One region of the Erwinia sp. genome, then DNA from elsewhere that is predicted to be linked to it. Evidence: predicted binding sites of a transcription regulator. Region 1 holds the regulator's gene; the other holds the start of a gene.
The links. The regulator ArgR, encoded in region 1, controls arginine synthesis, uptake and breakdown. The targets are predictions, from matches to a motif close to ANTGAATAAAAATACANT.
Positions count from the first base shown of each region.

Region 2: argC (N-acetyl-gamma-glutamyl-phosphate reductase) is a predicted target of ArgR. The motif match lies at 9,841-9,858, and genes of this name have one in related genera.

Region 1 is NZ_DALZCD010000225.1:561-6,924, forward strand. It holds gene degS (outer membrane-stress sensor serine endopeptidase DegS) at 78-1,136, shown strand; gene mdh (malate dehydrogenase) at 1,172-2,107, opposite strand; gene argR (transcriptional regulator ArgR) at 2,524-2,994, shown strand; gene yhcN (peroxide/acid stress response protein YhcN) at 3,405-3,668, shown strand; gene yhcN (peroxide/acid stress response protein YhcN) at 3,752-4,021, shown strand; gene yhcN (peroxide/acid stress response protein YhcN) at 4,115-4,372, shown strand; gene RTK32_RS16380 (hypothetical protein) at 4,442-4,711, opposite strand; gene RTK32_RS16385 (NAD-dependent succinate-semialdehyde dehydrogenase) at 4,762-6,213, opposite strand; partial or broken gene RTK32_RS16390 (FUSC family protein) at 6,305-6,364, opposite strand, start outside.
Region 2 is NZ_DALZCD010000012.1:988-24,152, forward strand. It holds gene trmA (tRNA (uridine(54)-C5)-methyltransferase TrmA) at 1-724, shown strand, start outside; gene RTK32_RS01915 (YijD family membrane protein) at 785-1,138, opposite strand; gene fabR (HTH-type transcriptional repressor FabR) at 1,148-1,789, opposite strand; gene sthA (Si-specific NAD(P)(+) transhydrogenase) at 1,992-3,392, shown strand; gene oxyR (DNA-binding transcriptional regulator OxyR) at 3,375-4,292, opposite strand; gene RTK32_RS01935 (glutathione peroxidase) at 4,420-5,151, shown strand; gene argH (argininosuccinate lyase) at 5,252-6,625, opposite strand; gene RTK32_RS01945 (argininosuccinate synthase) at 6,704-7,918, opposite strand; gene argB (acetylglutamate kinase) at 7,938-8,714, opposite strand; gene argC (N-acetyl-gamma-glutamyl-phosphate reductase) at 8,730-9,734, opposite strand; gene argE (acetylornithine deacetylase) at 9,906-11,057, shown strand; gene ppc (phosphoenolpyruvate carboxylase) at 11,295-13,946, shown strand; gene RTK32_RS01970 (hypothetical protein) at 13,986-14,564, opposite strand; gene metF (methylenetetrahydrofolate reductase) at 14,653-15,555, opposite strand; gene RTK32_RS01980 (bifunctional aspartate kinase/homoserine dehydrogenase II) at 15,767-18,196, opposite strand; gene metB (cystathionine gamma-synthase) at 18,199-19,359, opposite strand; gene metJ (met regulon transcriptional regulator MetJ) at 19,603-19,920, shown strand; gene rpmE (50S ribosomal protein L31) at 19,997-20,209, opposite strand; gene priA (primosomal protein N') at 20,425-22,623, shown strand; gene cytR (DNA-binding transcriptional regulator CytR) at 22,823-23,165, shown strand, end outside.

The DNA of each region.
Region 1 (6,364 bases):
AACTTCGGGCGGACACCTGCGCGTCCGCCCGACTCATGGTATCCTGCCCGTCGTCTATTCATTCATCAGTTAAAGCCATGTTTCCTAAACTTATGCGTTCAGTGCTTTTTGGCCTGGTGATAGCAGGCCTGCTGCTGGTCGCGCTGCCCGCGCTGCGCATCGGCAATAATTTTTTTACGTTAAAAGATGACAGCGCTGACCAGGCGCCCGTGAGCTATAACGCGGCTGTACGCCGCGCTGCACCTGCGGTAGTAAACGTCTATAATCGCAGCGCCAACGCGTCGGCCCATAATCTGGAAATCCGTACGCTGGGTTCAGGCGTGATTATGGATGCCCGTGGCTATATTCTGACCAATAAACACGTCATCAATGATGCCGATCAGATTATCGTAGCGCTTCAGGATGGCCGAATTTTTGAAGCGATGCTGGTAGGATCGGATAGCCTGACTGATTTGGCTGTATTAAAAATCACGGCTTCCGGCCTGCCTGTGATTCCTGTCAATCCCAAGCGTGTGGCGCATATTGGCGATCTGGTCATGGCCATCGGTAATCCTTACAACATCGGTCAGACGGTAACGCAAGGCATTATCAGCGCCACGGGACGTGTTGGCCTTAGCCCTTCCCGCTATCAGAATTTCCTGCAGACTGATGCCTCTATCAACAAAGGGAACTCCGGCGGCGCGTTGATTAACTCACTGGGCGAACTGATGGGCATCAATACGCTGTCGTTTGATAAAAGTAACGATGGCGAGACACCGGAAGGCATTGGCTTTGCCATTCCTGGCGCGCTGGCCACGAAGATTATGGACAAGCTTATCCGTGATGGCCGTGTTATTCGTGGCTTTATCGGCATCAGCGGGCGTGAAATCCCACAAATGCACGGACAAAATGGCAGCGTCGACCACGTTCAGGGTATCGTCGTGACCAACGTGTCGCAGGGTGGGCCGGCGGCGAAAGCGGGCTTACAGGTTAATGACGTGATCGTCAGCGTGAACCATAAGCCAGCCGTTTCGGCACTGGAAACCATGGATCAGGTGGCCGAAATCCGACCGGGGACAGCGATTGACGTGGATATTTTGCGTAACGATCGCAAGATGACGCTGCAAATTACCGTGCTGGAATATCCAGGCAATTAAACAGCAAGGGCCAGCGCAAGCTGGCCCTGAATAGATTACTTCACAAACTCTTCGCCCTGAGCAATATCTTTTTTCAGCGTCTCCAGCATGTTCTGCAGAGCCTGCTCTTCAAAAGGACTTAAAGCCCCTATCGGTTTGCGCTCTTCAACGCCGTTTTTCCCCAGCAGCAGTGGCTGAGCGAAAAAGCGAGCGTGAGCGCCATCGCCTTCAACGTAGGCGCACTCCACTACATTGCTCTCGCCCTGTAATGCACGCACCAGCGCCAGGCCAAACTTCGCCGCAGCCTGGCCCATCGACAGCGTAGCGGAGCCACCACCGGCTTTGGCTTCGACCACTTCCGTACCCGCATTCTGGATGCGTTTAGTCAGGTCGGTTACTTCCTGTTCGGTAAAACTTACCCCCGGGATCTGTGACAGCAGCGGCAGGATTGTCACGCCTGAATGGCCACCGATAACCGGCACGTTCAGCGCCGCCGGATCTTTACCTTTTAGCTCCGCCACGAAGGTGCCAGAGCGGATAATATCCAGCGTGGTCACGCCAAACAGTTTGTTTTTATCGTAAACGCCCGCTTTCTTAAGAACCTCGGCGGCGATAGCCACGGTGGTATTAACAGGGTTAGTAATGATGCCAATTAACGCTTTTGGACAGGTAGCGGCGACCTGCTCAATCAGGTTGCGCACGATACCAGCATTCACGTTAAACAGGTCTGCACGATCCATACCCGGCTTACGCGCCACGCCCGCGGAGATCAGAACGACGTCGGCGCCATGCAGAGCAGGCGTGGCGTCTTCTCCGCTAAAGCCTTTGATTTTCACTGCCGTAGGGATGTGGCTCAGATCGACAGCCACGCCAGGCGTCACAGGCGCGATATCATACAGTGAGAGCTCTGAACCTGCCGGAAGTTGGGTTTTAAGCAGAAGAGCAAGTGCCTGGCCAATGCCGCCAGCCGCGCCGAGAACTGCAACTTTCATCCTAAACTCCTTATTATTTTTGAGGGGGAAGTGCCGTGGAATCATTTGCTTATGAGCATATCTGGCCTGCGAGGCCTGAGCGACGATCTTTACCCTTATACACGATGGCGCATCATACAGGATAAAGCGACGAGGGACTGATCGCACGCTGCCGATTAAGGCCATTCATGGCTGCAGGCAACGCGATCACCGCTACCCTACACCGTTAATACTTAGCCAAACAACATCAATTTTATAACAATCTGTTCACTTATTGTGCGTGACGTTGCCCAATAAGGCGAATTTTTCAGAAGAATAGTCGGCAGCACGGGTAAGACGGCGTAAGAGAACGGCTTTATTTGCATAAAAATTCAAAAAAATGCATAATAGATCGTTATCCCGAGTGGGAATTTCCTTGCGACCTCTAGCGAAAAACTATGCGTAATCCAGCAAAACAAGAAGATCTCATTAAGGCATTTAAGGCCTTATTAAAAGAAGAAAAATTTAGCTCGCAGGGCGAGATCGTCACTGCGCTCCAGGAACAGGGCTTTGATAATATCAATCAGTCTAAGGTGTCGCGTATGCTGACGCGCTTTGGCGCCGTGCGCACGCGCAACGCCAAAATGGAGATGGTTTACTGTCTGCCTGCCGAGTTAAGCGTGCCGACCACCAGCAGCCCGTTAAAAAACCTGGTGCTTGATATCGATCATAACGATGCGCTTATCGTGATCCATACCAGCCCTGGTGCAGCACAGCTGGTTGCCAGAATGCTGGACTCGTTCAGCAAGCCAGAAGGTATCCTGGGAACCATCGCCGGTGATGACACCATTTTTATCACGCCGGCTCGTCACGTTAGCATCAGGCATCTGCGTGATTCCGTGATGAAATTTTTCGATCAGTCGTCATAAACTGCCGGTTTTTATGCAGTTTTTTATCGTTTTTCCTTCGCGCTGACGACCGTCGGCGCTTTATATCTCTCTGCTCACCCGCCGATAAAACAGCATAATCCACTCTATTATTCCCCCCTTGCCGCCGTTTAAATCCAGGGACTCTCGTCTCATAGTGTGATCTGCCACAAATAAGCGCACAAATGGTTAAATTGATCTATCTCAATGTTTTTAGACGTATTTAACCTGACCAGGGCAAATTATAAGCATCTTTTATAACCGAACGTTATTAAAAAGTGGTTAACGGCTTAAATATCGCAACAAAACATTATTAGCATGCTATTAATATTTTCCGTTATTAGATCTATACTCTTTTTCGTGATGTGAATCACACTAACAACACGATAAAAACAACGACGAGGAAAAATTTCATGAACGTAAAAACCAGTATGGCTGCCGTTAGCCTGCTTTCCGTGCTCTCTTTTGGTGCTTTTGCAGCTGAATCTGTTAACGCGGATCAGGCGCAAAGCATGCAATCGATCGGCACCGTCAGCGTGAGCGGCGTCAGCGCATCCCCTACGGATATTAATGCCCAGCTAAGCCAAAAGGCCGATGCCCAGGGCGCTAAGGCCTATCGTGTGGTAGAGGCCTATTTGAACGGCAACTACCATGCCACGGCTGAGCTGTATAAATAATTCTTTAACCCTGACGATAACCCCAAGAATAATAAACGTTTTACAGCCCTTTCGGTTATCGCCCTACTTCTGGAGCATCTGCTATGAACACGAAATTTACGCTTGCTGTATTAGGTCTGGCTTCCGTTCTCTCTTTCGGCGCCAGCGCGGCTAACCTTGTGACCGATCAACAGGTTGCCAGTGAAAATCTGCAGTCTATAGGGACCATCAGCGTCAGCGGCATTGATGGCGCGCCAACCACTATTCGCCAGCAGCTTTCACAGAAAGCTGACGAACAGGGCGCAAAATCCTATCGGGTGATTGAGGCCTACAACAACGGCAACTATCACGCGACCGCAGAACTTTATAAATAAGATGGGCGACGGGCAGGCGTTGAACCTGCCTCTCTGTCGACGACCTGAAAGGTTTCAGACGCGGGTTGTTGATGACAATGAGGATAGAAAATCATGAAAACAACTTTTGCCGTACTAAGCCTGCTCTCCGTACTCTCTTTCGGCGCTTCCGCTGCACAGCTGGTTAACGCAGAGCAATCACAAAATCTGCAATCTGCAGGCACCATTTCGTTAGGTGGCATAGCGGGTGCACCGATGGATATCCGTCAGCAGCTGTCGCAGAAAGCGGATGAGCAAGGTGCCAGCGCCTATCGCGTTATAGAAGCACGCAATGACGATCGCTGGCACGTTACCGCTGAACTCTACAAGTAATTCCTCGTCACCGTACCCTACGGTTTATGACGAACCTTTTGGCCCCGTTCGCCGGGGCCCTTTTTCGTTTCAGCGCACATTAAAGCGCAGCTCGCCTTCCAGCTCCTCCTCTGCTTCATCAAACAGCAGAATTAGCGCGCCATAGCGCCGACGCTGACCTGTGCCGAGATGCACAAACACGATCTCCAGCGGCAGCGGCAGCAACCTTTCACTTACCACATCCCACAGGCTGTCCAGGTCCGTAATAAGCCGATCGCTTAGCGAAAAGCGCTCGCTGAACTGACGGAGAAAATGCGCCTGGTCTACGATCTCATTAAAATCAAAAATTTCTGTTCTCATACTGCCGCTCCCAGGGAAAACGGTCGGGCGACGCCGGGCCGCCCGGTGAGTTACAGTCCCCCAATATGCAGGGCTTTGACCTCTAAAAACTCTTCCAGTCCCAGCACCGATCCTTCCCGTCCCAGTCCGGACTCTTTTACGCCGCCAAACGGTGCCAGCTCGGTGGATACCGCGCACTCATTGATGCCAATCATGCCGCTTTCCAGCGCTGCCGACACGCGGAAAATACGCTGTACATCGCGAGTATAGAAATAAGCGGCCAGACCAAATTCGGTATCATTGGCGCGACGGATGACCTCCTCTTCGCTGTCGAAACGGAAACAGGCAGCTACCGGGCCGAACGTCTCTTCCCTGGCCAGCATCATCTTTTCATTGGCTTCGGCAATGACCGTTGGCTGCCAAAAATTACCGCCAAGTCCGTGTCGGTCACCGCCGACAACGATTTCCCCGCCTTTCGCTTTGGCATCCTTAACGTGCTGTTCCACCTTATCTACGGCGGACGCTTCAATGAGTGGGCCCACTACTACACCTTCCTCACTGCCGTTCCCCACCTTTAGCCTGCTCACCTCTTCCGCCAGCTGGCTGACAAAGCGGTCGTAAACGCTGTTGTGAATAAAGAAGCGGTTAACGCTGACGCACACCTGGCCCGCATTGCGGAATTTGTTGGCAATGGCCCCTTTTACAGCCGCGTCGATATCCGCATCTTCAAATACGATATAGGGCGCGTTACCTCCCAGCTCCATCGACACTTTTTTCATCGTTTCGGCGGCGTTACGCATCAGCAGCTTGCCGACCTCGGTGGAGCCGGTAAAAGAGATCTTTCTGACCACCGGACTGGCCATAATGGCCTCGCTGATGGCTTTGGTATCCCCCGCCACGGCATTCAACACACCATCAGGCACGCCTGCTTTTTTCGCCAGTGCGACCAGCGCAAAGGCCGACAGCGGCGTGTTATTGGCGGGTTTGATAATGCCGGTACAGCCGGCGGCCAGTGCGGGTCCCAGTTTGCGCGTCAGCATCGCCATGGGGAAATTCCAGGGCGTAATAGCCGCGACCACGCCGATGGGTTCACGCGTAGCCAGAATGCGCGATCCCGCTTTAGCGGGGGGGATAATTTCACCGTTAGCGCGTTTTGCCTGTTCGGCAAACCACTGAATAAAGCTGGCGGCATACTCGACCTCGCCTTCGGCCTCTTTAACCGGCTTGCCCTGTTCCGCCGTCATCAGTTTGCCCAGCCAGGCTTTGTTGTCGACGATCAGCTGGTACCAGCGGTAAAGGATTTCACTACGTTCTTTGGCGGTTTTGGCCCGCCAGGCAGGAAAGGCTTTTGCCGCAGCGGTAATGGCCCGCTCGGTTTCTGCTTTACCGGCGCGCGCGACCTGAGTTATCACTTCACCCGTGGCCGGATTCAGTACGTCAAAGGTTTCGTTCCCCTGCTGCCACTGCCCATCGATAAAAAAGCCAGTCTGAAATAAATCGTTGTCCTGAAGTGAGTGACTCATCGTGTTCTCCCATTGGATTGCCGTTGGGATAAGTATAGATGGCGGCCTGCGTGACAGGCCGTGAGAAAAGTAAGAAGCGGAGATCTCTTAGTCAGATTTGTACCAGCGTCGTCTGGTATTTTTTTAACATACTTGCCAGACGCTGCACGGG
Region 2 (23,165 bases), on a different contig from region 1:
TGCGTTGACGGACGAATGGCAACAGGCTGCCACGGCCCTGCGTGACGAGCTACGGGCGGAAGGCTTCGATCTGCATCTGATTGGTCGCGCAACCAAAACGAAAATCTGTCTGGATCAGGATTTTGTGGATGAGCGCCTGCCGGTAGCCGGAAAAGAGCTTATTTATCGTCAGGTGGAGAACAGCTTTACCCAGCCGAACGCGGCGATGAACATTAAGATGCTGGAGTGGGCGCTTGACGTGACCAGGGACGCCAGCGGCGATCTGCTGGAGCTGTACTGCGGTAACGGTAACTTTTCTTTAGCGCTGGCACGCAATTTCCGGCGCGTACTGGCGACCGAGATTGCCAAACCTTCTGTGGCTTCCGCTCAGTATAATATTGCCGTTAACCATATAGAGAACGTGCAGATTATTCGCATGGCCGCAGAAGAGTTTACTCAGGCGATGAACGGCACGCGTCAGTTTAACCGTCTGGAAGGCATCGATCTCAGCAGCTACGAGTGTGAAACTATTTTTGTCGATCCCCCGCGCAGCGGGCTGGATGAAGAAACGGTAAAAATGGTGCAGGCTTACCCGCGCATCCTTTATATCTCCTGCAATCCGCAGACGCTGTGTGACAACCTGGCCACGCTTTCCGCTACCCATGATGTTGAACGTCTGGCGCTGTTTGACCAGTTCCCCTATACCCATCATATGGAATGCGGCGTGCTGCTGACGCGGCGCTAAATAAAAAAGAGCGATGCCCGGCATCGCTCTTTTTGTTGCTGTTCACTGTACCGCCGGACGTTAACCGCCCCTGCGCGCCCGCAGCTTGAGGCCAATCCAGAAGATCAGCGCAACCATTAAAATAGTCTGCACGAAGTTAGAGCCAAGCTCCGGATATTCTGCCCGGACAATCGCACTGTAAACCAGAATACCCAGCAGGAAAAACGCAGCGGCGAGGGAAGGCATTCCGTCCGGCATTGCGCGGTTAAGATAGCGCTGATGCAAACACCAGGCGGAAAGGCCCAGGGCGATAAGCGGGAAAACAGAAAATGGGACTATCGAACTAAACAGCACTGAAAACGAACCGTTAATAGATAGTCCGGTCAGAAAGGCCAGTAGCAGCGTGCCCTTATCCCGGCCAGTCGCTAAACTCATCTCACTCTCCTAATCATGGGAGCCTGACGACACCGCCAGCCGCTCCTGTTCGCGTCGATACCAGTAGTAAGCGCCTTTCGAGATCATACGTAGCTGCAATACCAGCCGCTCTTCCAGCTGGCGTCGCTGCGCCACGTCAATATCCAGCGCCTCGGCCCCGGCATTAAAAACGATAATGACCATCGCCTCCGCCTGCGCCTCGGTAAAGCTGCGCGGCATACGATTTTCAATTTCAAGATAGTCTGCCAGTTCAGCGATAAAGTGCTGGATTTCGCGGGCTACCGCGGCGCGAAACGCGGCTGAAGTACCGGAGCGCTCACGCAAAAGCAGGCGGAAAGCATTGGGGTTGTTACCGATGAACTCCATAAAGGTGGAGACCGAGGTGCGGATCACGCTGCCGCCTTTAGCGATACGCTGGCGCGCCTGTCGCATCAGCTGGCGCAGCATCAGGCCGCTCTCATCCACCATTGTCAGCCCAAGCTCATCCACGTCGCGAAAATGACGATAAAAGGACGTCGGGGCGATGCCCGCTTCCCTGGCGACTTCCCTCAGGCTCAGGCTGGCAAAACTGCGTTCGGCACTCAGCTGGCTGAATGCCGCTTCGATCAGCGACCGCCGTGTCCGTTCTTTTTGCTGTGCTCTGACGCCCATGTTTGTCATGTTTGTGCCTGTTTTGACTGCCAGATTTGCACTATATCAAACTTTTCAGCGTACAGCGGTATCAACTTTGTGAACGCCTGTTAACCCTTCACTTTGTCAATAAATGGCAAATCGAACAGTTAAAATTGGGAACCCGCTCACGAGATGTTAGAATAAAGTTGAAAATTTGTATAAGAATATAGGACGTATTGGTATGCAACAGTCTTATGATTATGACGCCATTGTTATTGGTTCCGGCCCCGGCGGCGAAGGCGCGGCGATGGGCCTGGTCAAACAAGGCGCCCGTATTGCCGTGATCGAGCGCTACCACAATATCGGCGGCGGTTGTACCCACTGGGGAACTATCCCCTCAAAAGCGCTACGCCACGCCGTCAGCCGCATTATTGAATTTAATCAAAATCCGCTTTATAGCGACCACACTCGCCTTTTGCGCTCATCTTTTGCGGATATCCTGAACCATACGGAAAACGTTATCAGCCAGCAAACGCGCATGCGCCAGGGTTTTTACGAGCGCAACCGCTGCCAGCTGTATCAGGGCGATGCCCGTTTCGTGGATGCCAACACTATCGAAATTGTTACGCATGACGGTAGCGTGGAAAGACTGACTGCGGAAAAATTTGTTATCGCCTGCGGCTCACGTCCTTATCATCCGGTAGACGTAGATTTTACCCATCCGCGCATTTACGACAGTGACTCTATTCTCAATCTGCATCATGAACCTGGCCACGTCATTATTTATGGTGCGGGCGTGATTGGCTGTGAATATGCGTCGATCTTCCGTGGTCTGAACGTAAAAGTTGACCTGATTAATACCCGCGATCACCTGCTGGCGTTCCTCGATCAGGAGATTTCCGATTCGCTTTCTTATCACTTCTGGAACAGCGGCGTTGTTATCCGCCATAACGAAGAGTTCGAGAAAATCGAAGGCGTTAGCGATGGCGTTATTATGCACCTGAAGTCCGGCAAAAAAGTGAAAGCCGACTGTCTGCTGTATGCCAACGGCCGTACCGGGAACACCGACGAGCTGGGGCTGGAAAACGTCGGGCTGGAAGCAGACGGACGTGGCCTGCTGAAGGTCAACAGCATGTATCAAACCGCTCAACCGCATATTTATGCCGTTGGCGATGTGATCGGTTATCCGAGCCTGGCTTCCGCCGCTTACGATCAGGGCCGCATCGCTGCACAGGCGCTGATGAAAGGCGAAGCGAACGCACACCTGATTGAAGATATCCCAACCGGTATCTATACCATTCCGGAAATCAGTTCAGTCGGTAAAACGGAGCAGCAGCTGACGGCTATGAAGGTGCCGTACGAAGTGGGTCGCGCACAATTTAAGCATCTGGCACGCGCGCAGATTGTGGGCATGAATGTCGGCAGTCTGAAGATCCTTTTTCACCGTGAAACCAAAGAGATCCTCGGGATCCACTGCTTTGGCGAACGCGCTGCCGAAATCATTCATATCGGCCAGGCCATCATGGAGCAGAAAAACGGCGGCAACACGATCGAATACTTCGTGAATACCACCTTTAACTATCCCACCATGGCCGAAGCCTACCGGGTGGCTGCGCTAAACGGGCTAAACCGCCTGTTTTAACGTGTTGCTCATATAACCCTGCATATGGGTGCGGATCGCCTCTGCCAGCTGCTCATAGCGGCCGCGCAGCGGCGAGCCGGGCCGGTAAACCAGCGCGATAGTGCGCTGCGGTTCCGGCTTATAGCAGGGCAGATAACAGACGCCGTCCCGTACACGCTCTTTCGGCACGGCCAGCGCGGGCAGTAGCGTAATGCCGCTGCCTGCCGCCACCATATTGCGCAGCGTTTCCAGACTGGTCGCGCGAAAATGCGTATCTTCGTCCGCCCCGGCCTGGAAGCAGAAGCCCATAGCCTGATCGCGCAGGCAATGGCCGTCTTCCAGCATCAGTAGCTTCTCCCCCGCCAAATCCGACATCGGGACGCGATCGCGATCGTGCCATGGGTGATCCTGATAGATCGCCAACTTCATCGGCTCATCGAATAGCGGTACCTCGATAAAGGCTTCTGACTCTTTCACTAAAGCCAGGATTGCGCAGTCCAGCTTGCCGCTGTCCAACTGGGCCAGCAGCTGCTGCGTTTGTGCCTCGTGCAGATACATCTCCAGCTTGGGAAACGTTTTATGCAGCGTCGGGATAATTTGCGGCAGCAGGTAAGGTCCCACGGTTGGGATCAGGCCGATATGCAGCGGCCCGGACATGGCCTCGCCCTGCTGGCTGGCCATCTCCTTCAGTACCTTGACCTCGCGCAGTACGGTGCGCGCCTGATCGACCAGCAACAGGCCAGCCTGAGTGAAAAGGACTTTACGGCTGGTGCGTTCTAACAGCATAACGCCCAGTTCATCTTCCAGCTTGCGGATCTGCCCGCTGAGCGTAGGTTGACTGACGTGGCAGGAATCCGCTGCCCGTCGGAAATGCCGATGTTCAGCCAACGCTACCAGATACTCAAGATCGCGAATATTCATCTTTTCCTCCGAGCCACGATAGTTCGTGGCGATAGATAGGATAGCAATCAACGATTAGCCCTATCAAGTGCAGATGGTAATAATGTCCCCCGTTCGAGAGATGAGTCACCTAATTAAGAGGTAGTTTATGTTTGCAAGTCAGGAAGGTAAGTCAGTCCCACAGGTCACGTTCCACACACGTCAGGGCGACAGCTGGGTAGACGTCACGACTGACGAGCTGTTTAAAGACAAAACTGTCATCGTGTTCTCTTTGCCAGGCGCATTCACGCCAACCTGTTCATCCAGCCATCTGCCGCGCTATAACGAGCTGTCAGACGTTTTCAAAAAACATGGCGTGGACAACATTCTGTGCGTATCGGTCAATGACACTTTCGTTATGAACGCGTGGAAAGCCGATCAGCATGCTAACAACATTACGTTTATCCCGGATGGCAACGGCGATTTCACTCGCGGCATGGAAATGCTGGTCGAGAAAGCGGATCTGGGCTTTGGTCCACGCTCATGGCGCTACTCCATGCTGGTTCGCAACGGCGTGGTAGAGAAAATGTTTGTTGAACCAAACAAGCCGGGCGACCCGTTTGAAGTCTCTGATGCCGATACCATGCTGCGCTACCTGGCGCCGGAATTTAAGGTGCAGGAGTCCGTCTCGCTGTTTACCAAACCGGGCTGCCCGTTCTGCGCTAAAGCCAAGCAGATGCTGCTGGATCGTGGTATTCAGTACGAAGAAATCGTGCTGGGTCAGGATGCTACCACCGTTAGCCTGCGCGCCGTCACCGGTCGTGCAACCGTTCCTCAGGTCTTCATCGGTGGACGCCACATCGGCGGCAGCGACGATCTGGAACAGTTCTTTTTAGCCTGAGAATTAAGAAGGCGAGCCACTGCCCGCCCTCTTATGTGCCTAAAATTAATAAGATAAGTCGAAACTACGTTGGCGGGCCTGATGCCCGCCTTTTTTTGGCTTACGCCAGCCGGTTTTTCGCGTCAGTAATAGCCAGCGACACCTGATGGGGAGACACGCCTCCCTTCGCGTTGCGCTTGTCCAGACAGGACTGTAACGACAGAACGGGATAAACATCCGCACCAATCGCCTCACTATACTGCTGTAACTCCTCCAGCTTCAGCGCTTCCAGCGCCACACCTTTGCCGATGGCCGCTACCACCACTTCGCCTACGATATGGTGTGCTTCGCGGAACGGGACGCCTTTAACCACCAGATAATCAGCCAGTTCGGTCGCGTTGGCATAGCCCTGCTCTGCCGCTTCCTGGCAGCGCGGACGCTTCACCTGGATGCCGTCCAGCACCAGCGCCGCCATATGCAGACAGTCTGACCAGGTATCCAGCGCATCGAACAGCCCTTCTTTGTCTTCCTGCATATCTTTGTTGTAGGCCAACGGCAGGCCTTTCAGCGTCATCATCATGCCGGTCAGCGCGCCTTGGACACGGCCACACTTGCCGCGGATCAACTCCAGCGCATCGGGATTTTTCTTCTGCGGCATCAGTGAAGAGCCAGAAGTGACCTTATCGGACAGCTCTACAAAGCCAGATTCGCCGGTATTGAAGAAAATCAGATCTTCAGCAAAGCGCGAAAGATGCACCATGCCGATAGAGGCGTCGGAGAGCAGTTCCAGCACGTGGTCGCGGTCGGAAACGGTGTCCAGGCTGTTGCGCGTGGCACAAGCAAAGCCCAGCCAGCTGGCCAACTGCTCGCGGTCAATCTCGTAAGCCGTGCCGGCCAGCGCGCCGCAGCCCAGTGGGCTGACGTCCAGACGTTTCAGTGTATCCTGCAGGCGGCTTTCATCACGCGCCAGCATCTCTACATAAGCCAGGCACCAGTGTGCAAAGGTCACCGGCTGGGCGCGCTGCAAATGGGTATAGCCCGGCATGACCGCATCCTGATTCGCTTCCGCCGTTGCCACCAGCGCCTGCTGCAGCTGACGCGTGGCGCTCAGCAGCTCGCTGACCTGCGCTTTACACCAGAGTTTCAGATCGGTAGCCACCTGATCGTTACGGCTGCGCCCGGTATGCAGCTTTTTGCCCAGCGCACCCACTTTCTCAATCAGACGACCTTCCACATAGCTGTGAATATCTTCCGCGTCGCTTTCCAGAATCTGCTGTGGATTCGCGCGCACTTCTTCAAGCAGCACGTTCAGCGCGCCTTCCAGCTGCTGCTGCTCTTCTGCGGTCAGCACGTTGACCGTCACCAGGGCTTTGGACCAGGCTACGGATCCGACAATGTCCTGCTCTGCCAGACGATAGTCAAAGCGCAGCGAGTCATTAAACAGTTTAAAACGTTGATCTGCTGCCTGAGTAAACCGTCCACCCCAAAGTGCCATGTCAGTGCTCCCTTAAATTCGTTGAGTTTTTTCAAAAGGCGGCCTGCGCCGCCTGATTACACCCGGCAAACTACCGGTTTACTTTTTCTCGTTCAGTGCACGGATACGTGAAGAGAGTGAGAACAGACGGATAAAGCCGCCCGCGTGACGATGGTCATACACTTCGTCTTCGCCGAAGGTAGCAAACTCTTCTGAATAGAGGCTGTTAGCGGATTTCTTCTGGGTAGCCGTTACCTGCCCTTTGTAGAGCTGCAGCACCACTTCACCGTTGACTTCTTCCGCCAGCGATTCGGCTGCGGCCTGGATAGATTTACGCAGCGGGGCGAACCAGCGGCCGTCGTACACCACGTAGGACATCTCATGCCCCAGCTGCTCGCGCCATTTAAAGCTATCGCGATCCAGAACCAGCTGCTCAACCGCCCGCAGCGCGTTGACCATAATGGTGCCACCAGGGGTTTCGTAGCAGCCGCGAGACTTAATGCCCACCAGACGGTTTTCCACGATATCAATACGGCCTACGCCGTGCTTAGCACCGATAACATTCAGTTTTTCCAGACAGCCGAACGGGCTCAGCGCCTCGCCATTTACGGCAACCACGCGGCCTTTCTCGACGGATACCGTCACCTGCTCAGGCTGGTCCGGTGCTTCCAGCGGATCGACAGTCCAGACCCAGCAATCTTTGTTCGGCGCGTTCCATGGGCTTTCCAGCACGCCGCCTTCGGTAGAGATATGCCAGGCGTTTTCGTCACGGCTGTAGATTTTTTCCAGCGACGCGGTGGTCGGAATATTGCGCTCTTTCAGGTAGTCCAGCAGCGCTTCACGGGAACGCAGGTTCCACTCACGCCAGGGCGCGACGACTTTCAGCTGCGGTGCCAGCGCGGTGTAGGTGGTTTCGAAACGCACCTGGTCATTACCTTTACCGGTCGCGCCGTGGCACAGCGCATCCGCGCCAACTTTCAGTGCCAGTTCCACCTGCGCTTTGGCGATGATTGGACGCGCCATTGACGTACCCAGCAAATAAGTGCCTTCATACAGCGCGCCGGTTTGCAGCACGGGATAGACATAATCGCTGATAAACTCTTCACGCAGATCCACTACGTGGCACTCGGAAGCGCCGGACTGGAGCGCTTTCTGCTCAACACCTTCCAGATCGCCACGTTCCTGGCCAATATCGGCCACAAAAGCCACCACTTCACAGCCGCCATAGTTCTCTTTCAGCCATGGAATGATCGCGGAGGTATCCAGACCGCCAGAGTAAGCCAGAACGATTTTTTTGATGCTTTTATCTTGCATTGTCTTTTCCTTGAACCGGTTAAGCGAGGATCCGGGTGCCAATCGACACGCCGTTAAATAGGGTTGGCAGCCGCTCGGCATGGCGCCAGCTGGCAATATCCACCGGGCGGCCCAGCGTGCGGGCGGCATCCAGCGCAGCGTTAACTTTAACAATCATGCCGTCAGTAATGATGCCCTGCGCGATCAGCTGTTCCGCCAGTGCGGCAGTCATCTCTTCAATGCGCTGGCCTTTGCCGTCCAGAATGCCGCTGACGTCGGAAAGCAGGACCAGATCGGCGCCCAGCGTCGAGGCCAGCGCGGTAGCAGCCTGATCGGCATTGACGTTCATCAGCTTACCGTCTTCAGTAATGCCGATAGAGCTGATCACCGGCAGGAAGCCTGCGTCCAGCAGCATATTAATGAGTTTAGGGTTGCCAGGCGTCGCCTGCCCTACATGCCCCAGCTCTTCATCAAAAGCCGCCACGTTAACGCTGCCGCCGTCGCCCAGGCACAGGCCAACGGCATCAATGCCGTGTTTTTTCGACCAGGCCAGCAGCGTTTTATTGGCGGTGCCCGCCAGTGCGCCGGTAATGATATCGATCTGATCGGCTGGCGTTACGCGCAGGCCATTTTTCTTTTTCACCGGCAGCGCCAGCTTCTTCATCAGTTCGTCGACCAGGCAGCCGCCGCCGTGAACGATCAGCAGTGGCCGCTGGTGGGTTTCGCGGTACGCTACCAGCGCGTCAAACAGGCGGGCCAGCGCCTCTTCACTATCCAGCAACACGCCGCCGAGTTTAATAATTAAAGGATTGGTCATGGGCTTTCTCACTGATTAAATAAGCGACTGCGTTTCCGGGAAACCGAAACGAATATTCATACACTGCACCGCCTGCGATGACGCGCCTTTCAGCAGGTTATCCTCTGCCGAGACGATAATCGCGTGCTCACCCTGCACCGCAAAGCCAATATCACAAAACGGCAGGCCAACCACGCCTTTGATCGACGGCACGCCTTTATCATAGACACGCACCAGCGGTTTATCGTGGTAGGCGTTATGGAAAACTTCCGCCACGTCCTCACGTGTCACGCCTGCTTTCAGCCGACAGGTGGTGGTCGCCAGGATACCGCGCGGGAAGTTGCCCAGGTGCGGCGTGAAGATGACCGGTACGCCAAGGTGCGCGGCGATTTCCGGCTGGTGCCGATGGGTGAAAATACCGTAGGGCTGCAGGCTGACTTCACAAAAGCTGGTGGTAACGGACGCTTTGCGCCCCGCGCCGCTGACGCCGCTGGTGGCGTTGATGACCGGCCACTGCGCTTCGTTCAGCAGATCCGCTTCAATCAGCGGCTTCAGTGCCAGCTGGGCGGCGGTCGGGTAGCAGCCCGGCACGGCAATCAGCTGCGCTTCTTTTAATGGGTTCTGCTGCCATTCCGCCAGGCCATAAACGGCTTTTTCCAGCCAGGCTTTATGTTGATGCGGGAAGCCGTAATAGTCGGTGAAGAAGCTTTCGTCGTTAACACGAAACGCCGCGGACAAATCGAATACCACGCAGCCAGCGGCCAGGAATTCAGGCGCCAGATCGTGGCTCACTTCGTGCGCCGTCGCCAGGAAGACGACGTCCACTTTGTCGGCGAACTCCGCCGCGTTCGCCAGCGGATGCAGCGGGATGTCCATAATCCCTTTCAGCTGTGGATGCAGATCGGACAGCAATTTTCCTGCGTCAGGGCTTTGCGCCGATACCGCTAAAGCGGTTATGTTCACCTGAGGGTGACGATTCAGGTAAGTCGCAAGCTCTACGCCAGCATAGCCACTGGCACCAACAATCAGCGTATTTAACATCGGGCACCTTATAACGGTCTCGGGTTGGGGGCGACGGCTTTACGCCGTATTCCCACGCGGTTAGCGCCGGATATGCAGGAAATTTGGTTTCCATCCCCACGCCATTAATGTATTTTTATTCACTATTAATGCATGAATATTGATACTATCCTAACGCAAGGACTGTCAACAGTGAAGACAAAATTACCGCCTTTTATTGAGCTTTACCGTGAGTTGATTGCCACGCCGTCCATCAGCGCCACCGACAGCGCGATGGATCAGAGTAATGAAGCTTTAATCAGTTTGCTGGCAGGCTGGTTTCGCGATCTCGGCTTTGAGGTGGAAGTCCAGCCGGTTCCCGGCACGCGCCATAAATTTAATATGCTGGCCCGGACTGGCGACGGCGCTGGCGGCCTGCTGCTGGCCGGTCATAGCGACACCGTACCGTTCGACGACGGCCGTTGGACGCGCGATCCCTTTACGCTGGCCGAGCACGATAACAAGCTGTATGGCCTGGGGACCGCCGATATGAAAGGTTTCTTCGCCTTTATCCTTGATGCGCTGCGCGATGTTGACGTGAAGAAGTTGACGAAACCGCTCTACGTGCTGGCAACGGCCGACGAAGAAACCTCAATGGCGGGTGCGAAATATTTTTCTGAAAACGCCACCGTGCGGCCCGACTGCGCCATTATCGGCGAGCCCACCTCGCTTCAACCGGTACACGCGCACAAAGGACACATGTCGAACGTTGTCCGCATTGAGGGCCAGTCCGGCCACTCCAGCGATCCTTCACGCGGCGTCAACGCCATTGAACTGATGCATGAATCGATTACGCAGCTGATGGCGCTGCGCAATACGTTGAAAACACGTTATCACCACGACGGCTTCGCCATTCCTTATCCCACCATGAATTTTGGTCACATCAACGGGGGTGATGCCGCTAACCGCATTTGTGCCTGTTGTGAATTGCATATGGATCTACGGCCGCTGCCGGGCATGACCCTAAACGAACTGGAGGGCTTGATTAACGAGGCGTTGACCCCCGTCAGCGAACGCTGGCCCGGCCGCGTCAACGTCAGTCAGCTGCATCCGCCCATCCCTGGTTATGAATGCCCTGCCGACCATCGGCTGGTGAAAGTCGTGGAAAAGCTGCTGGGGACGGAAACCAGCATCGTGAACTACTGCACAGAGGCGCCGTTTATTCAGGAGATCTGCCCGACGTTAGTCTTAGGGCCGGGATCGATTAACCAGGCGCATCAGCCGGATGAATATCTTGATACCGCGTTTATTAAACCTACCCGCGAGCTCATTACGCAGGTTGTGCAGCATTTTTGTTATCACTGAGTGAAACGCGGGGCATTTGGCTGGTTAAAAGGCCTTTTACCCCGGCTTTATTCCCTGTTTCACGATAAGAATAACTTATCCCGCTACACCCTTGTTAAATTTCTTAAATTACCGCTAGTTAGCCACAGGTTCGTGCGCGTTTAAGTCAATTGACGGATGGCAGGGAACGTGGCTAGATAAAAGGCAATGTTATACCGGCGACGGTAGAGAGTGATAAAAATAACGGTCAGGGGTCATATGAACGAACAATATTCCGCAATGCGAAGTAACGTCAGTATGCTCGGCAAACTCCTCGGGGATACGATTAAGGATGCGCTTGGCGAGAACATCCTGGAACGGGTGGAAACCATCCGTAAACTCTCCAAGTCGTCCCGCGCGGGAAACGATGCCCACCGTAAAGAGCTGCTTACCACGCTGCAAAATCTATCCAATGATGAACTGTTACCGGTTGCGCGTGCCTTCAGCCAGTTTCTGAACCTGACCAACGTTGCCGAGCAGTACCACACTATTTCCCCCAAAGGCGAAGGCGCCAGTCATCAGGAACTATTGACGAAAACGTTTGAACGCCTGAAGCAACAGCCCAATCTGACCGAAGCGAACATTCGCGAGGCTATTGAATCCCTGTCTCTGGAACTGGTCCTGACGGCGCACCCGACGGAGATTACCCGCCGCACGCTGATCCACAAGCTGGTTGAGGTCAACAGCTGTCTGAAGCAGCTGGATCACAACGATCTTTCTGACTACGACCGATCGCAGATTATGCGCCGCCTGCGCCAGCTGGTTGCGCAGGCCTGGCATACGGACGAAATCCGTAAATATCGTCCGACGCCGGTCGATGAAGCTAAATGGGGCTTTGCGGTAGTAGAAAACAGCCTGTGGGAAGGCGTTCCGGCCTTTCTGCGCGAGCTGTACGAACAGGTAGAAGCGTCGTTTGGCGTAAAGCTGCCGGTGGACTTTGTGCCGGTGACGTTTACGTCATGGATGGGCGGCGACCGTGACGGCAACCCGAATGTGACGGCTAAAATTACGCGCCATGTGCTGCAATTAAGCCGCTGGAAAGCCACCGATCTGTTCCTGCGCGATATCGCCGTGCTGGTTTCCGAGCTATCGATGTCGGAATGTACGCCAGACGTCCGCGAACTGTGCGGCAATCCGGAGGCGCTGGAACCTTACCGCGAAATCATGAAAAACCTGCGCGCCCAGCTGCTGGCAACTCAGGCCTATCTGGAATGCCGTCTGAAGGGCGAGCGGCCTGCCCGTCCCGATAATTTGCTGATCTCTAACGAGCAGCTTTGGGATCCGCTCTACGCCTGTTATCAGTCATTGCAGGCCTGCGGCATGGGCATTATCGCCAACGGCCAGCTGCTGGATACGCTGCGCCGCGTCAAATGCTTCGGCGTGCCGCTGGTGCGCATCGATCTGCGCCAGGAGAGCACACGCCATACCGACGCCATTGCGGAAATCACCCGCTATTTAGGCCTGGGCGACTACGCCAGCTGGTCGGAAGCCGATAAACAGGCATTCCTGATCGGTGAGCTGACCTCTAAACGTCCGCTGCTGCCGCGTCAGTGGGAGCCGAGCGCCGAGACGCAGGAAGTGCTGGATACCTGCCGCGTGGCGGCGGAAGTGCCGAAAGGCTCCATTGCCGCTTACGTTATCTCCATGGCGAAAACGCCTTCCGACGTGCTGGCAGTACATTTGCTGCTTAAAGAGGCGGGTATCCCCTTCGCCATGCCGGTCGCACCGCTGTTTGAAACTCTGGACGACCTGAACAACGCCAACGACGTGATGCGTCAGCTGCTGGATATCGACTGGTATCGCGGCTTTATCAAAGGCAAGCAGATGGTGATGATTGGCTACTCCGACTCGGCAAAAGATGCGGGCGTGATGGCGGCCAGCTGGGCGCAGTATCAGGCACAGGATGCGCTGATCAAAACCTGTGAAAAGGCGGGCATCGCGCTGACGCTGTTTCACGGACGCGGCGGCACTATTGGCCGTGGTGGTGCACCGGCCCATGCGGCACTGCTTTCCCAACCACCGGGCAGCCTGAAAGGCGGCCTGCGCGTCACCGAGCAGGGTGAAATGATCCGCTTTAAATATGGCCTGCCGGAAGTCACCATCAGTAGCCTGACGCTGTATACCGGCGCAATCCTTGAGGCCAACCTGCTGCCACCGCCGGAGCCGGAAGCCGCCTGGTGCAGCATTATGGATCAGCTTTCCGCGGATTCATGCGAGATGTATCGGGGCTACGTGCGGGAAAACGCCGACTTTGTGCCCTATTTCCGTTCGGCTACGCCGGAGCAGGAACTGGGCAAGCTGCCGCTGGGTTCCCGTCCGGCCAAGCGGCGCCCCACTGGCGGAGTGGAGTCGCTGCGGGCGATACCCTGGATCTTTGCCTGGACGCAAAACCGCCTGATGCTGCCAGCATGGCTGGGTGCCGGTGCAGCGCTGCAAAAAGCGATGCAGGCGGGCCATCAGGATCAGCTGGAGGCCATGTGCCGCAACTGGCCCTTCTTCTCAACGCGTCTGGGCATGTTGGAAATGGTATTTGCCAAAGCGGACCTGTGGCTGGCCGAATATTACGATCAGCGGCTGGTGGATCACACTCTGTGGCCACTGGGCAGGCAGCTGCGCGACCAGCTGGCTTCCGATATCAAAGCGGTGCTGACCATCGCCAACGATGCGCATTTGATGGCTGACCTGCCATGGATCGCTGAATCCATCGCGCTGCGCAACGTTTATACCGATCCGCTGAACGTGCTGCAGGCCGAGCTGCTGCACCGCTCCCGCCTGCAGGACATCAACGGTGAGGAGCCGGACCCGTACGTGGAGCAGGCACTCATGGTGACCATTGCCGGGGTCGCGGCGGGAATGCGTAATACGGGCTAACGCTTGATGGCGTTCATCTCCACCAGAGATGAGCGCCTTTTACGGTTTAATGGGTGACCAGGCGCACCAATAATTGACCACCCTGACGCCGTACTGATTGGCCTCTTCCACCACTTCTATTCTGTCCATGCCCCTTTCGCAATTTGCGGCGATCCATGCCCTGCTGCTGCAAAACTGTATCCAGCGGTTAAGATGACGATCTTTAAGCCACAATCCCATTTCGCAACGGCCCGACTTGCCGTGGCTGGGGCCAGGGAAAGAGACGTCATATTCCGTCAGATACTGGAGCCTTTGATGGGGGAGATAGCGCACCAGCGCGGAAGGCAGCTGTAACGAAAACACGCCGATCATAAAGACGCTGTAGCAAAAAAGTTTGGCGAGCTGTACCCGCGTCAGGCGGTGACGAAAGAAAACAACGGCGATGAGGGTAATCAGTACGGCGGCAATCACACCGACTGTACCTGCGAGCCAAAAAACATTCATCGTACTGGCAAGATAAACGTTGCGCGAAAGGCCGGACCAGAACGTCATCGCCCATAAAGGCGCAACGATAAAAAAAACCGTCAGTAAGCACCCTTTTACCCCAAGCCGTTTTATTTCCCTGATAATGTTGTGCATGAGTTCCTGATGTTGCCTTCCCTGAGAAACATTTATCATAAAAAAAATGCCGCCCCGCGTAAACGAGTCGGCATCGGGCTTTCACTCCTCAGGCCGGCACGGCCACGGCAGGACGGACGCCCAGCGTATGGCAAATGGCGTAACTCATTTCCGCCCGATTCAGCGTATAGAAATGGAAGTCTTTCACGCCTTCACGGCTGAGGATTTTCACCATATCCATCGCTATGTTAGCCCCTACCATTTTGCGGGTTTCCGGGTCGTCGTCCAGTCCGGCAAACATGCTGGTCATCCATCCCGGCACGCGCACGTTGGTCAGCGTGGCAAAACGCTGCAGCTGCTTAAAATTGGAAACCGGCAGAATACCCGGCACGATTTCCACATCGATTCCGGCGATAACGCAGCGATCGCGAAAGCGTAAATAGCTTTCCACATCGAAAAAGAACTGGGTGATGGCCCGGTTTGCGCCCGCGTCGATTTTGCGCTTCAGGTTAATCAAATCTGACTGCGCGCTTTTGGCTTCAGGATGCACTTCCGGATAGGCGGCAACAGAGATATCAAAGTCACCCACTTCCTTTAGCAGCGCCACCAGATCCGCGCCGTACATCTCCGGTTTGCCGCCGCCCGGGGGCAAATCACCGCGCAGCGCCACGATATGCCGGATCCCATTGTCCCGGTAATCCTGTGCAATAGCGCGCAGCTCGCTGCGGCTGGCGTCGATGCAGGTTAAATGCGGCGCGGCTTCCAGCCCGGTGCGATCCTTAATGCCTTTAATAATAGTGTGCGTGCGGTTGCGCTCGCCTGAATTCGCGCCGTAGGTAACCGAGACGAATTTTGGTTTCAGGCTGCTAAGGCGATCGATTGAGTGCCACAAGGTCTGTTCCATTTCGCTGGTGCGCGGCGGAAAGAACTCAAACGAGACGTTAATTTGTCCGTGCAGTTCGGCCAGACTCTGGTTTAGTGCTTCGCGCTGACTGGCGTGAAAAAAACTCATGGCTTACCTCATCGATCGCAGAATGAAACGGCCCTATTGAATGTCTATACGTTTAGACGTCCAGACATTCAAAGTGACCGATTCGCGGTTTTCCGTCAACAGATAAATGATGCCGCAGCGTGACAAATTCTCAACGAATGTGAATAAAATTCATACAGAAAAAAGAAGTGAAGAAAATCAAAGGGCCGCGTGAGCGCGGCCCGGAGAGAAACTACAATAGCTGGGCCAGCCGGTTGATATCGGACTGGATAGCGCCTGCCGTTACGTCACGTCCCGCGCCTGGCCCACGTATCACCAGCGGGTTGTCGCGGTACCAGCGGCTTTCGATGGCGAAGACGTTATCGCAGGGCAGCAGCGCCGCCAGCGGATGGTCTTCACGGACGGCCTCAACGCCGACACGAGCCTTGCCGTTAGCATCAAAGCGAGCCACGTAACGCAGTACCAACCCCATCTCTTGCGCAGCTTCGAAGCGCTGCTGCATCTGCTCGTTCAGCACCTCGCCGTTCTCAAAGAAGTGATCGACCGACTCGCTTTCACAGCTTTTCGGCACCAGCGACTCCACGCGCACCTGATCCGGTTCGATATCGTAACCTGCCTCACGAGCCAGAATGACCAGCTTACGCATCACGTCCTGCCCGGAAAGATCGACCCGGGGATCGGGCTCGGTCAGTCCCTGCTGCCATGCCTGATCCACCAGCTCGGTAAACGGCACGGTGCCGTCATACTGTAAAAAGAGCCAGGAAAGCGTGCCGGAAAAGATGCCGCTGATGGCAATGATACTGTCGCCGCTTTCACGCAGATCGCGCACGGTGTAGTTAACCGGCAATCCGGCACCGACGGTAGCGTTATACAGCCAGTGCCGACCGGTTTTGGCGAAGGCATCACGGATTTGGCGATAGCGATCGCTGCTCGACGCGCCTGCTACTTTATTGGCGCCAATCACATGGAAACCGTGGCTGGCGAAATCCAGATATTGTTCGGCAAGTTGTTCGCTGGCGGTGACGTCCAGCACCACAAGGTCGTCGAACGGGTGCGCCCGCATCCACAGAAACAGCGACTCTTCATCCCGCGTCACCGCTTCGTCATCAAAGAAGGCCAGCGCGCGGCTGGCATCCAGACCTTCATAACTTAGCAGGCTGCGTCGACTGTCGACCACACCCGCTAAAACGTATTCAAAGCCCGTGCGCGCCGATAAAGTTTCCTGTTCGCGCGCGAAGAGTTCCAGCCAGCGGGAGCCAATATTGCCTTTGCCAAACAGCATCAGACCGACCTGCTTTTCTGCCCGGAACAGCGACTGGTGCAGACCCCGAATCAAATGCTCGGTTGGCCCTACACGCAGTACGGCAACCAGGCTGATCCCCTCTTCCGACTGCCAGATAAATTCGACCGGCTGGTCTTTCAGCTGCTGCCAGAAACGGTGGCTGTGCAGCGGATTGCGGCAGACGCCCGCGCCCACCAGCGCCACCAGCGCCATGCTTTCCCGCAGCTGTAAGCGGCCGGGGATACCGGCATCCTGCAGCAGCGTCAGCGCGCTGTTAACCACTTCCGAGGTATAGCAAAGCTGTAAAAGATGGCGATCCGGATGGATGCCCGTAGCCAGAGGACGCAGCTGCGCGCGCTGAAGCAGACGCTCAATTTCTTTCTGTGCCGTAGCGAAATCATGCTGCGGCGGAACCTGGAACTCAATCAGACAAACATCGTCGTGGCTGGTGACGATCCGGGCGCCCGTACCGGAAGCCAGCACGCGCTCAATACGCGTTGAGCCCTGCTCCGGCTGGTAACTACAGCGCAGTTGCAGATCGATATCGCTCCCGGAAACAGGCTGCAGCGTACGGGTATGCAGCACCGGCGCGGCGAGACGCGCCAGCTCGCTGGCCTCATCCAGCCGCAGCAGCGGCAGCAGACAGGCGTCCTTCACCTTGCGCGGATCCGCACTATAGACGCCCGCTACGTCGCTCCAGATAGTGACGCGCGACACGCCAGCCAGCGCGCCGATTTGCGTAGCCGAATAGTCACTGCCGTTACGGCCCAGCAGCACGGTTTCTCCCGCATCGTTGCGGCTGATAAAGCCGGTCACCACCAGGCGCTCGCCGGGATGCTGAGCAATCAGCTGCTGCAGCAGCGGCCAGGATTTCCCTTCATCAACCTGGGGCTGAGCGGCCCGTTCGGCACGCAGAAATTCTCGCGCGTCCAGCCAGCTCGCCGCCATATCCTGCTGCTCTAATACGGCCGCCATCAGCCGTGCCGACCAGATCTCGCCGTGCCCCACGACTTCCGCATAGGCGGCTTCGGTTATGTTGCCATCCAGCAGAGCGGCCAGCTTTTCCAGATCGCGGATAAATTCACCGATCAGCCCGTCCGCTATTTGTGCCGGCAGCAGGCTGCTGATTAACTCGCTCTGGTAGCGTCGCAGCGCCTGCTGCACCTGATGCGCCGACAGGCGATCGCTCTGGCTCAGCTTCAGCCAGCTGATTAGCTGGTTAGTGGTGCTGCCCGCCGCGGAAACCACCATCACGTCGCCTGGACGGCTGTATTCAGCCATGATCCCCGCTACCCGCAGATAGCATTTGGCATCGGCAAGGCTGCTGCCCCCAAATTTATGCAGCTGACGCGCGCCTGCTGCCACTGCTGAATGACTCATGCTTACCTCTTAGCCGCTATCCGAAATGCATTATCCAGATCGGCAATTAAATCTTCGTGATCTTCAATCCCTACGGAAATGCGTAGCAGCGTATCTGAAATGCCGGCTGCCGCTCGCGCCTCGGCTGACATGCCCGCATGGGTCATGGTGGCGGTATGAGAGATGAGGCTTTCTACCCCGCCCAGCGACTCAGCCAGCGTGAACAGTTCCAGCGCCTTCAGAAAACGACGCAGCGTCTGCTCGTCGCCGTCCAGTTCAAAGCTGAGCATCGCGCCGAAGCCTTTTTGCTGGCGAGCCGCAACCTGATGGCCCGCGTTTTCCGGTAGTGAAGGATGATACAGCTTTTTTACCAGCGGCTGTTGTTTCAGATAATCTACGATGGCCTGCGCGTTGCGTTGGGCAGCGGCCATCCGCGGCGCCAGGGTACGCAGACCGCGCAGCAGTAAATAGCTGTCGAAAGCCGCACCGGTCACGCCGATATTATTGGCCCACCAGGCCAGCTCTTTCACCTGCTCGGGATCTTTAGCAATCACCGCGCCTGCCACCACGTCAGAGTGGCCGTTGAGGTATTTCGTGCAGGAATGGATCACCAGATCGGCGCCCAACGCCAGCGGGTTTTGCAACGCGGGACTGAGGAAGGTGTTATCGACCACGCTAACCGCGCCCGCTTCCGCCGCCGCTTTGCAGATAGCCTCAATGTCCACCACGCGCAGCAGCGGATTGCTCGGGCTTTCCACCAGCACCAGCTTCGGTTTTTCTGCCAGCGCGGCGTGCAGCGCTTTCTCATCACCCTGATCGACAAACTTCACGCGATATGCACCGCGCTTGCTCAGGCTATCAAACAGACGATAGCTGCCGCCATAGCAGTCGTGCGGGGCCACCAGTAGATCGCCCGGCTTCAGGAAGACGGTGCAAACCAGATGGATCGCCGACATGCCGGTATTGGTCATGACCGCGCCTGCGCCGCCTTCCAGCTCGGCCAACGCGCGCTGTACCACGTCACGGGTAGGATTACCGCGACGCGAATAGTCATGTGCCCGAGGCTCGTTGAAATCGGTAAAGTTATAGGTGCTGGAAAGGTGGATTGGCGGGACAACGCAGCCATACTGTTCGTCATCATTCAAGCCGCTGCGTACCGCGATGGTTGCCTGTTTACGCGTCATGGTGCATAAATTCCTGCAGGAGAAAGAAAGAAGAGCCACCAGCATAACAGGGAACAGATAGACGTCAATACATCTGGACTTCTAAATGTCTTTGCGTATAGATTGAGCAATCTGTCAATAACCGGTAATATTACCTTTTTGCTCCCCACCAAAAGGGGCGCAAAGCAGTGTGGCATAGCCCAACTTCGGGCATAATTAGCTGAATTTCGGCACAGTAAATATTAATGATGACTAAGGTAACCCATGGCTGAATGGAATGGCGAATATATCAGCCCTTACGCTGAGCACGGTAAAAAGAGCGAGCAGGTAAAAAAAATTACGGTATCCATTCCGTTAAAAGTGTTGAAGATTCTGACCGACGAGCGTACCCGTCGTCAGGTTAACAACCTGCGTCATGCCACCAACAGCGAGCTGTTGTGTGAAGCGTTTCTGCATGCTTTTACCGGCCAGCCTTTGCCGGATGATGTCGATCTACGCAAAGAGCGCAGCGACGAAATCCCGGAAGCAGCCAAAGCGATCATGCGCGAAATGGGTGTCGATCCCGATACCTGGGAATATTAAGCGCAGACATAAAAAAACCCAGCCGAGGCTGGGTTTTTTGTTGCATCCGAAACGGTATCCGCTTCGTGCAGGCGACTTATTTGCTGCCTGGGATGCTGAAACGCTTGTTGAAGCGGTCAACACGACCACCGCTGGCAACATCACGCTGCTTGCCGGTGTAGAACGGGTGGCATTTGCCGCACACGTCCAGGTTCAGGTCGTGACCCACGGTTGAGCGGGTTTTGATTTCGTTACCGCAAGAACATTTAGCAGTAACTTCAGCGTAATTTGGGTGAATACCTTTTTTCATGGGAAAACCTCAGTTAAGGCCGTGTCGCTCTCCCGTGCCAGGAATACCCTGCACCGGCACCACACGAAGATTAATAATTCAGGTGATTTGATACCAAAATGCCGTATCAACGGCGGCGAACTATACAGAAAATAACCGCTCGCTGCAATCGAATCCGCACATTCAGGAAGACACAGTGTACACTATCCCGCTCATAATTTCATCCGGATAAATTCATGCCCGTCGTTCAGGTCGCTCTGCCCGTTCCGCTTGCCCGCAATTTTGACTATCTGCTGCCTGCACATTTGCCGGCGGTAGTACCCGGCGCGCGCGTCAGCGTGCCGTTTGGCAAACGCAAAGCGGTTGGCGTAGTGGTAGGGCTTGCTGAAACCAGCGACTTTCCCCTCGACCAGTTAAAGCCTGTTGATGAGGTGTTGGACGACGAGTCGCTCTATCCCGCTTCGCTGTGGCGCATTCTGCTGTGGGCAGCCGACTACTATCACTATCCGCTGGGTGAAGTGCTGTTCCACGCTATGCCCGTTTTGCTGCGCCAGGGGAAACCCGCACAGGCAGCGCCGCTCTGGCAATGGTTTATCACGGAAACCGGTCGGGAAACCGCGCCGGAAAGCCTGAAGCGCGCGCCAAAACAGCAGCAGGCACTGGCGGCGCTGCGCCAGCGTAATCTCTATCGCCATGAAATTGGCCAGCACGACATCACCGATGCCACGCTTCAGGCGTTACGGGCCAAAGGATTATGCGATCTTCAGACGCAGCAGCGCGCGCCGCAGGACTGGCGGACGCATTACGCCGTCAAGGGCGAACGGCTGCGGTTGAATACCGAACAGGCAACGGCCGTAGGCGCCATGCGGGCAGAAGACGACCGTTTCGCCGCCTGGCTACTGGCTGGCATTACCGGGTCCGGCAAGACCGAAGTGTATCTGAGCGTGCTGGAAAATGTGCTGGCTAACGGCAAACAGGCGCTGGTGCTGGTACCGGAAATCGGCCTGACGCCGCAAACTATTGCCCGCTTCCGCGAGCGCTTTAACGCGCCGGTAGATGTACTGCATTCCGCGCTTAACGACAGCGAACGGCTGGCGGTCTGGCTGCGCGCGCGCCAGGGTGAAACGGCTATTGTTATCGGGACCCGTTCGGCACTGTTCACGCCTTTTGCCCACCTGGGCGTGATTATTATTGATGAAGAGCACGACAGCTCCTACAAGCAGCAGGAGGGCTGGCGCTATCAGGCGCGCGATCTGGCCGTTTTCCGCGCCCGTCAGGAAAATATCCCGATTGTTATGGGCACCGCCACGCCAGCGCTGGAAACACTGCACAACGTACAAATGGGCAAGTATCGCCAGCTGAACCTCAGTAAACGAGCGGGTAACGCGCGTCAGGCCACGCAGCAGCTGATCGACCTGAAAGGCGTGAAGCTTCAGGGGGGTCTGTCGCCAATGCTGATCAAAAAGATAGGTCAGCACCTGCAGGCAGACAATCAGGTGCTGCTCTTTTTAAACCGACGCGGCTTTTCTCCGGCGATGCTTTGCCACGAATGCGGCTGGATAGCCGAATGCCAGCGCTGTGACCGCTACTATACGCTGCACCAGCACCACCGCCAGCTGCGCTGCCACCACTGCGACAGCCAACGTCCTGTGCCGAACCAGTGCCCGCAGTGCGGCTCGACGCATCTGGTGCCGGTCGGCCTGGGCACCGAACAGCTGGAACAAAACCTGAGCGAGCTGTTTCCCGGCGTGCCCCTGTCCCGCATCGACCGCGACACCACCAGCCGCAAAGGCGCGCTTGAACAGCATCTGGCCGACGTCCATCGCGGCGGCGCCCGCATCCTGGTCGGCACGCAGATGCTGGCTAAAGGCCATCACTTTCCTGACGTGACGCTGGTTTCGTTGCTGGACGTCGACGGCGCACTGTTTTCTGCCGACTTCCGCTCTGCCGAGCGCTTTGCCCAGCTTTATACCCAGGTGGCTGGCCGCGCGGGTCGCGCCGGAAAGCAGGGTGAAGTGATGCTGCAAACGCACCATCCTGAACACCCTCTGCTGCAAACGCTGCTGCATCAGGGTTACGACGCTTTTGCGCAGCAGGCGCTGGTCGAACGCAAAACCGTCTTTCTGCCGCCGTTTACCAGCCACGCGCTGTTCCGTTCAGAAGATCACGATAATCAGCAGTCCGCGCTCTTTTTACAGCAGCTGCGCAATCTGCTGGAAGCCAGCCCGCTTAAGGATGAGGCGTTTTGGGTAATGGGTCCGGTTCCGGCGCTCCAGCCCAAGCGCGGCGGGCGCTACCGCTGGCAGCTCCTGCTTCAGCATCCTTCCCGCGCGCTGCTGCAGCGGCTGATCAAGGCAACATTGCCGCTGATGGGCACGCTGCCGCAGTCGCGTAAGGTGAAATGGACGCTGGATGTGGATCCCACCGAAAGCTGAAATTCCGTAGAACAGTGGGCCTCCGATTGCGAGACAGCTCGAAAAAAGTCGCACAAGTCACTATTTTTATGCAAATTAAGTAACGCAATTGATTAGCATTGGTTAATTTCACGGTGAGGGTCAGCCATAAAGCTGGCAAGAAGCCTTTTATTTCCGGCTAATGCCGGGCGGCCAACAGACCGGGACGAGGAGAACAGCGGTGGAGCACAAGCCAGAAACCGTGGGCGCCACGATGAAAGACGTGGCGGAAAAAGCGGGCGTGTCGACGGCAACCGTTTCCCGCGCCCTGATGAGTCCGGAAAAGGTTTCTGCCGCCACGCGCCAAAAAGTCGATGAGGCGGTGATTGCCGTCGGCTACTCACCCCATGCCATGATTCGTCACCCGCGACGCAGCGAGTCCCGCACCATACTGGTGATAGTGCCTGACATCTGCGATCCCTTTTTCAGTGAAATTATTCGCGGCGTGGAATCGGTGGCAGCCGATGAAGGCTATCTGGTGCTGATCGGCGACTGCGCTCACCAAAACCGCCAGGAGAGCGCTT